One region of the Rugamonas sp. GW822-FHT03B10 genome, then DNA from elsewhere that is predicted to be linked to it. Evidence: riboswitches for the same ligand, from Rfam matches in the RefSeq annotation. Region 1 holds a riboswitch; the other holds the start of a gene.
What was found. A riboswitch is a leader RNA that binds a small molecule or an ion and turns the genes downstream of it on or off. The one in region 1 is predicted to bind thiamine pyrophosphate.
Positions count from the first base shown of each region.

Region 2: linked by a shared signal. The riboswitch ahead of thiC (phosphomethylpyrimidine synthase ThiC) and the one ahead of AC1RQG_RS10775 (TonB-dependent siderophore receptor) in region 1 are both predicted to bind thiamine pyrophosphate.

Region 1 is NZ_JBXANP010000005.1:194,706-198,892, reverse strand. Features, by position in the region: gene AC1RQG_RS10775 (TonB-dependent siderophore receptor) at 1-1,552, opposite strand, end outside; TPP riboswitch at 1,650-1,747, opposite strand; gene AC1RQG_RS10770 (Imm26 family immunity protein) at 1,881-2,357, shown strand; gene AC1RQG_RS10765 (hypothetical protein) at 2,388-3,086, opposite strand; gene AC1RQG_RS10760 (sensor histidine kinase) at 3,093-4,187, opposite strand, start outside.
Region 2 is NZ_JBXANP010000004.1:269,882-274,068, reverse strand. Features, by position in the region: gene AC1RQG_RS09330 (AraC family transcriptional regulator) at 1-652, opposite strand, end outside; gene AC1RQG_RS09325 (FxDxF family PEP-CTERM protein) at 745-1,629, opposite strand; TPP riboswitch at 1,916-2,028, shown strand; gene thiC (phosphomethylpyrimidine synthase ThiC) at 2,101-4,020, shown strand; gene thiS (sulfur carrier protein ThiS) at 4,028-4,187, shown strand, end outside.

The DNA.
Region 1 (4,187 bases):
CGAACTGTTTGGACTTGCCGGCGTCCAGCGCCTGCTGGGCGTTGCTGGTGCCGATCGGCGCCACGCTGCCGTATTGCAGGCCCTGGGCATACGAGCCGTAGACGGACAGGTTGGCGGCGGGACTATAGACCAGCGCCACGTTGGGCAGCCAGTAGCCCTTGTCGGTGTGGACGGCCGGCAGCGTCGCGTCGACCACCTCATCGCGCTTCAGCTTGGCGTAGCGGGCGCCCGCGTGCAGCGCCAGCGTGTCGGTCAGGCTGGCGATGTCCTGGGCCAGCACGGCGCTCTCGCTGCTGCGGCGGCGTTCGGACACGGGGCCGCTGGTGCGGTCGACGGGCGGCACCACCACCGGATGGTAGATGTTGCTCACGCCGGCGTAGTCATACACGTAGTCGCCCCATTTCTCGCTGTTGCGGAACCAGGTGGCGCCCACGGTCAGCGCGTGGCGCACGGCGCCCGTGGCCAGGCTGCCCTGCAGCAGCGCCTGCACGTTCAGCGGCGACTTCTTCTCGCCCAGGCTGATGTAGTCGTACACGTCGTAGTCGCCGTTGCCGCAGAAGCCGGGGTACAGTTGCTGGGCCGAGCAGCCGTACGGGAAGGCCGTGTAGTCGTCGCGTTTGAACTCATGCTGGTTGGCGCGCACGGTGGCGTGCCAGTCCTGCGCCAGCTGGTATTCGAAGCTCAGGCCCAGGTTGCTGCTGGTGGTCTCCACCGGACGGCTCCAGGGCTGGTTGTTGAGCATGTTGTCGGCCGCGATGTCGGGCAGCGAGACGTTGTTCAGCAGCTGGAAGCCGGGCGCCGACACCTGGGACTTGGTCTGGTAGTCGGCGTCCAGGCGCAGCAGGGCTTGCGGCGAGATCTGCCAGTCGATGGCGCCCGAGATGAATTTGCGGTTGCCGTCGGCGCCCTTGATGTAGGAGCGCAGGCGCTCGGCGGCGGCGTTGAAGCGGTAGCCGAAACGGCTGTCCTCGAAGCGGCCGCCCAGGTCCACGGCGCCGTACACGGTGCCGCGCTCGCGCTCCTCCAGCACGAACGAACGCAGCGCGGCGCTGGTGGGGCGCTTGACGACGTAGTTGATCATGCCGCCCGGCGCGGACGCGCCGCCCTGCAGGCCGGACAGGCCCTTGAGCACTTCCAGCCGTTCCTTGTTCTCCAGCGGGATCTGGGTGTCGCCCGAGATGGCCATGCCGTCCTTGCGGTAGCTGGTGGCGTTGTCGAGCTTGAAGCCACGGATGGAGAACTGCTCCGAGTAGCCGACGGCGTTGTAGGCGTCGCTCAGGCCGGCCTCGTAGCGGGCCGCGTCGGTGGTGCTGCGGATGTCGCGGTCGAGCATCTGCTGCGAGGTCAGCACGGTGACGGCGGCCGGCGTCTGCATCAGCGGCATGTCGCTGAAGCCGGCCACGGAGGCGTGGCCGGGCGCCACGCGGGCGCCGCTGACGATCACTTCGGGGATGGCGGCGTCGGCGGATGCGGCGTCGGCCCAGGCGTTGCCGGACAGCGTGTTCAGGACCGCCAGGGTGAGGGCGGAAACGGTGAGATTGGGTGTGGACATGGTGTGCTCTTTGGTGCTCTCTGATGCGCGGCTTGGCGCGGCGCTGGTTGTTCGTTGCTTGTCGGGCTGGAACCAGCGGGGGGAGCTGTCAAAGATGGGGGAGCACTTTGCGCTTTCCTTCGCTGGCATTATCCAGATCAGGTACGGAGGGTATCTCTCACCCGGAACAGCGTTCCAGGACCCCTAGCGAGGCAGCAGTGTAACATAAAGCCATGTTTTCCCGGCCGGTGGCGTGCGCCGCCTTCGTCGCGCCGCCGCTACACTGCGGTTTTGCGCCGCCGCGCCGATGCGGTCGCGGGACGGCGCCGTGTTGAACGATGAGGTATCAATGAAGCAGCCATATCACGAAGGAAGCTGGTTCGCGGTGCCGCTGCTGGAGGGCGGCTACGGCTGCGGGCTGGTGGCGCGGCTGGCGCCGTCGAGCCGCATCATGCTGGCCTACCTGTTCGGGCCGCGCCATGCGCATCTGCCGCCGTTCGAGTCGCTGCTCCGGTTGCGGGCCGGGGACGCGTTGCGCGTGCTGCGCGTGGGCGACATGGCGCTGGCCAGCGGACGCTGGCCGGTGCTGGGCGAAAGCCCCGACTGGAACCCGGCCTCGTGGCCGATGCCCGCCTACCTGCGCCGCGCCGACGCGTTGCGGCGCGCCTGGCGCGTGACCTATTCCGACCAGGATCCCAGCCGTTCCGAGCGCGAGGAGTCCGTGCCCTACGATACCCAGGGGATGGAAACCGATTCGTTGTACGGCTACGGCTCGGCGGAGTTGTTGTTGTCCCGGCTGCTGGAAGGGGCCCCCGTGCGCGGCTGAGCGCGCGACATGCACGAGCCCGGTCCGCCGCTAGGGCGCCGGGCAGCTCACGTTCCACGCCGTCAGTTCGGCGCGGCTGTAGCGGGCATCCACCTGGGCCAGGTCGCCCCGTTCACTGCGGTACAGCAGCGTGTAGATGGTGGGCGCCCCGTTCGCGCGCGCGCCCGCGCCCAGCGCCTCGAGCGCGAACGGCAGCGCGCGCAGCCGCGCGCATTGGGTATTGCCGGCAAAGAGCAGGCGGGCCCGGTTCAACAGCGCAGCGTTCTCCTTCAACAGTTGCAGCACCAGATGCGGCGGCAGCGCCTGCAGCAGCCGCACCGGCCGCGCCGGGGCCACGCACGGCCCGTCCACGGCCAGCCACACATAGGGCAGGGCCAGGCCGTCGGCGCGCCAGGGCTGGCCGTCCGGCGCGCGCGGCACGTGGCGGAACACGCTGCGTTCGAGCTGGCACACGCCGGGCATGGCCAGCCGGGGCGCCGTCTCCATGGTGGCGCTCAGTTGCCACGGGCCCTGGCCGGCGGGCCGTTCCGCCATCAGCGTGGCCGGGGCGGCGCCCGGCGCCGGGTCGTACCGGCGCAGGAACTGGTCGAACGAGCGCTGCTCGGCCACGCTGGCCGGACGGGTTCGCGGCGCCGCCAGCGGCGCGGCGCTGGCCGCGGCCGCGGCCGCGGCCAGGCAGAGGAGGCAGGCGGCGGGCGCCATCGTCCGCGGCAACGTCAACGGCGCCATGGACGGTCAGGCCAGCGCGCGCATGACGATCTGGAACTGCAGGCCGCCGCCGTCGCGGTTGCGCACGTGCAGTTCGGCGCCGTGGCGCTGCAGCACGCGCTCGACGATGGCCAGCCCCAGGCCGGCGCCGTTGGCCTGGCCGCGCGCCGTGTCGAGCCGGGTGAACGGTTTGAGCAGGTTCTCGATCTGGTCGTCCGGCACGCCGCTGCCGTGGTCGGCCACCTCGATCACCACGCGCTTGGCCAGGTGCATGCCTTTGACGGTGCAGCGCACGTCGATCTCGGTGATGTCGGTGCCGGCCGTCTTGCCGTAGCGGCGCGCGTTCTCGATCAGATTGTTGATCACGCGCCGCAGGTCGGTGGCGTTGCCCATCACGTGGGCCCGCTCCGCGATCTCGGCGTGCATGCGCACGTCGGGCAGGCGTTCCGCTTCGCGCACCGTGTCCTGCAGCAGCGCGCCGATGTCGACATTGATGAAGCTCGACGCCTCGGTCGGCTTGGCGTAGTCGAGGAACTGGCCGATGATGGCGTCCATCTGGCCGATGTCGGACTGGATGCCGTCGCGCGCCTCGGCCGACAGGTTGGCCATCTCCACCTCCAGCTGCATGCGCGCCAGCGGCGTGCGCAGGTCGTGCGAGATGCCGGCCAGGATCACGGCGCGGTCCGATTCGACCTGCTGCAATTCGTCCACCATCTGGTTGAAGCTGCGGTTGGCCTCGCGGATTTCGCGCGGCCCCTTCTCCGGCAGCGGCGCCGGGCGCTTGCCCTGGGCGAAGGCGCGGGTGGCGGCCGTCAGGCGCGCCAGCGGGCGGTTGATCAGGCTCGAGATGAGGGCCGCGCCCAGCAGCGACAGCATCGACACCACGCTGGCCCAGCCCAGCCACTGGATGCCGGTCAGGCCGCGGATGCGGTTACGCTCCAGCATCAGCCAGTACTGGTCGTCGTCGATCTTGAAGCTGACCCAGAAGCCGGCCACGCCGTTCACCTCGGACGAGAAGCGGGTGTCGGCGCCCAGCTTGGCCCGCACCAGCGCGGCGATGTCGGGCATCAGCGCGTTGTCGGGCGGCGGCGCCACCTTGTCGTCCTCCTCCAGCGGGAACAC
Region 2 (4,187 bases), on a different contig from region 1:
GGTGGAAACGGCACAGGCGGCGCAGCGCCGCCGGGGACTGGCCGGTGACGGCCAGGCAGCGGCGTTCGAGCTGGCGCCGGCCCAGCCGCAGCCGGGCCGCCAGTTGTTCGATCGTCACGCCGCCCCGGCTGCGGTACAGGAGGTCGACGGCCGCCTCCACCAGCGCGTCGGCGCGCTCGGGGCGCAACTGGCGCAGCAGGAAATCCTGGATCAGGGCCAGCCGTTCGGCTTGCGTGCCGGCGCCCGCCACGCGGGCGGCGCAGATCCTGCCCGGCGCGCCCCAGACGTCGGCGATGTCGCGCGGGCCGTCGTGCAACTCGGCGGCGGGCACCTCGCTGAAGCGGGCCAGCATGCCGCTGCGGAAGCGCACGGCGATGAAGCCGACCCCGGCCATCGGGGCCAGCGCCAGCGCGACGCTGCGCAGGCACAGCAGATGGGCCGGGGCGTGCGCCATCGGCGCCAGCGCCGCGCCGCCGTCATCGGGCGCGCCCATCTGGCGGAATGGCTGGCGGTAGTGGAAATACAGTTCGGCCCCGGTGCCCGGCAGCAGCGTGGGCAGGGCGATGGTCTCGCCGGGGGCGCTTTCCCAGCCCCACAGCCGGTCGATATACGGCCGCAGTGGCGGGATGGGGAGCAGGTGGAAGCGGCGCATGGCGGACGATGGCGGGTCAGGCGGCCATCATGCCATGCGCGCGCGGCGGCGGGAAGCGCGCGCGGCGCCCGCCGGCGTTGGCGGACGGATGCTCAGGCCTTGCGGCGGCGCGCGATCCAGCCCACCAGGCCCAGGCCGGCCAGCAACATGGCGACCGTATCCGGTTCCGGCACCGGCGCCGCCACGTCGATGCCGGTGTAGTTGATGCCGTTGTCGGGGAAGGCCATGTGGTTGAGCAGCATGCCCGTCAGCGAGTAGTCGTAGATGTTGTTGCCCGAGGTCAGGTAGATGTCGTTGTTGTTGCCCAGGGTGAGCCGGTCGATGTTGAAGCCGACGCCGAAATAGCTGGTCTGGTTCAGCGCCAGGTCGCGCAGCGTCACGCCGTGCTGGGAGCCGGCGTAGGACGCCACCAGCAGATTGTTGCCATAGGCGACATCGGTGTAGTTGATGCCCAGGTCGGGGAAGGTCATGTTGGTGACCTGGGTGCCGTTGGTCAGGTAATCGTACAAGTGATTGCCCGAGGCCAGGTAGACGTGGTTGTTGTCGCCGGCGGCGATGCCGTTGATGTTGAAGCCGGTGCTGACGGCGTTCGACTGGTTCAGCCCGTAGTCGCGCACGGTGAAGCCTTGCTGCGAGCCATTGTAGGAAGCGACCACGTGGCCGCCGCCCACGTCCACGTCCGTGTAGTTGATGGACGCGACGGGGAAGGCCATGTCGTTGATCAGGGCGCCGCTGGTGCTGTAGTTGATCAGGTGGTTGCCGGCCGCGATGTACAGGTCGTTGTTCGCGCCCAGCGCCAGGCCGCGCGCCTGCACGCCCGTGCCGAAGTAGTTGGTTTGCACCAGCGCGTCGGTGCGCTGCGTCACGCCGAGCTGGGAACCCGAATAGCTCGCGTAGACGGTGGCGTGGGCGGGCAGCGCGCAGCTGAGCGCGGCGCCCAGCAGCAGGGAGGACAGCAGGGGGGAAGTCGGTTTCATGGTGGCTCCTGGAGTATGGGTGGGGGCGTTGGGCGCGGCCGGATGCATGTTAAAAAATAATGGTTTTTTTATAATCGACGGGAATTGTAGCAGCATTCCATGCCTAAAAATCAAGCAGGCCCGGCCAAATTGTGCCGGTGTTGCAGGCGCGACACGGCCGGCGCGTCCCGTTGTCAAGCGGGCCGCCAGGCATACGCGCTATTGGCGCGACCCGCGTGCGCCTGGGCGCCGCACGGCCGGCGCGCCGATGTATAATGCGATCCGCTGCCCGGCCTCACGGCGGGGCGGCATACGCTAGGGGTCCTGCAAAGCGCCATCAATGGAGCGCCGCGCGGGTGAGAAATACCCTCCGAACCTGATCTGGATAATGCCAGCGAAGGGAAGCTCAGGATATCGCCGGCCGCCGTCAGGCCATCATCAGCGCCATCCCCACCTCCTTTGCTGGCTCCTGTAGCCAACCAAGGAGCCAAATTGAACGCCAATCCGAAATTCCTCTCCGCCACCGCCACGGTCGACCAGGCCGCCATCGCGCCGCTGCCCAATTCGCGCAAGGTCTACGTGCAGGGCAGCCGCCCCGACATCCGCGTGCCGATGCGCGAGATCACCCAGGCCGACACGCCCGCCTCGTTCGGCTTTGAAGCCAACCCGCCCGTCTATGTGTACGACACCTCCGGTCCGTACACCGACCCGGACGCCAAAATCGACATCCGCTCCGGCCTGGCCGCCACGCCACGCCTGCCATGGATCCTCGAGCGCGACGACACCGAGGAGCTGGCCGGCCCCACCTCCGACTACGGCAAGGCGCGCCTGGCCGATCCGGCCCTGGCCGAGCTGCGCTTCAACCTGCACCGCCAGCCGCGCCGCGCCAAGGCCGGCAGGAACGTCACGCAGATGCACTACGCGCGCCAGGGCATCGTCACGCCCGAGATGGAGTTCGTCGCCATCCGTGAAAACCTGCGCCGCAAGGAATACCTCGAAAACTTGAAAACGTCCGGCCCCATGGGCCAGCGCCTGGCCGACCTGATGGGCCGCCAGCATCCGGGCCAGGCCTACGGCGCCGCCATCCCGGCCGAGATCACGCCCGAATTCGTGCGCGACGAGATCGCCCGCGGCCGCGCCATCATCCCGGCCAACATCAACCACCCCGAGATCGAGCCGATGATCATCGGCCGCAATTTCCTGGTCAAGATCAACGCCAACATCGGCAACTCGGCCGTCACCTCGTCCATCGGCGAGGAAGTGGAGAAGATGACGTGGGCCATCCGCTGGGGCGGCGACAACGTGATGGACCTGTCGACCGGCAAGCATATCCACGAGACGCGCGAATGGATCATCCGCAACAGCCCGGTCCCGATCGGCACCGTGCCGATCTACCAGGCGCTGGAGAAGGTCAACGGCAAGGCCGAGGATCTGACCTGGGAAATCTTCCGCGACACGCTGATCGAACAGGCCGAGCAGGGCGTCGACTACTTCACCATCCACGCCGGCGTGCTGCTGCGCTACGTGCCGATGACGGCCAAGCGTCTGACCGGCATCGTCTCGCGCGGCGGGTCCATCATGGCCAAGTGGTGCCTGGCCCACCACAAGGAGTCGTTCCTGTACACGCACTTCGAAGAGATCTGCGAGATCATGAAGGCCTACGACGTGTCGTTCTCGCTGGGCGACGGCCTGCGCCCCGGCTCGATCTACGACGCCAACGATGAAGCCCAGCTGGGCGAACTGAAGACCTTGGGCGAGCTGACCCAGATCGCCTGGAAGCACGACGTGCAGGTGATGATCGAGGGCCCCGGCCACGTGCCGATGCAGCTGATCAAGGAGAACATGGACCTCCAACTGGAGCAGTGCCACGAGGCGCCGTTCTACACGCTCGGCCCATTGACGACCGACATCGCGCCCGGCTACGACCACATCACCTCCGGCATCGGCGCCGCGCAGATCGGCTGGTACGGCACGGCCATGCTGTGCTACGTCACGCCCAAGGAGCACCTGGGCCTGCCCGACAAGAACGACGTCAAGGACGGCATCATCACCTACAAGATCGCGGCCCACGCGGCCGACCTGGCCAAGGGCCATCCGGGCGCCCAGATCCGCGACAACGCGCTGTCCAAGGCCCGTTTCGAATTCCGCTGGGACGACCAGTTCAACCTGGGCCTGGACCCGGACAAGGCGCGCGAATTCCACGACGAGACCCTGCCCAAGGATTCGGCCAAGGTGGCGCACTTCTGCTCCATGTGCGGCCCGCATTTCTGCTCGATGAAGATCACGCAGGAAGTGCGCGAGTTCGCGGCGGCCAACGGCGGCATCGACGACAAGGCGGCGCTGGAGCAGGGCATGCAGACCAAGGCGATCGAGTTCGTCAAGAACGGCGCCGAGCTGTATCGCAAGCTGTGAGGCGGCCATGATCGCGATAGAACTGAACGGCGCGCCGCACAGCGTGCCGGCCGGCCACACGGCCAACGACCTGGTCGACGCCCTGTCGTTGACGGGCCAGGCGCTGGCGCTGGCCATCAACCGCACGGTGGTGCCGCGCCAGCAATGGCGCGAGCGCCAGTTGCAGG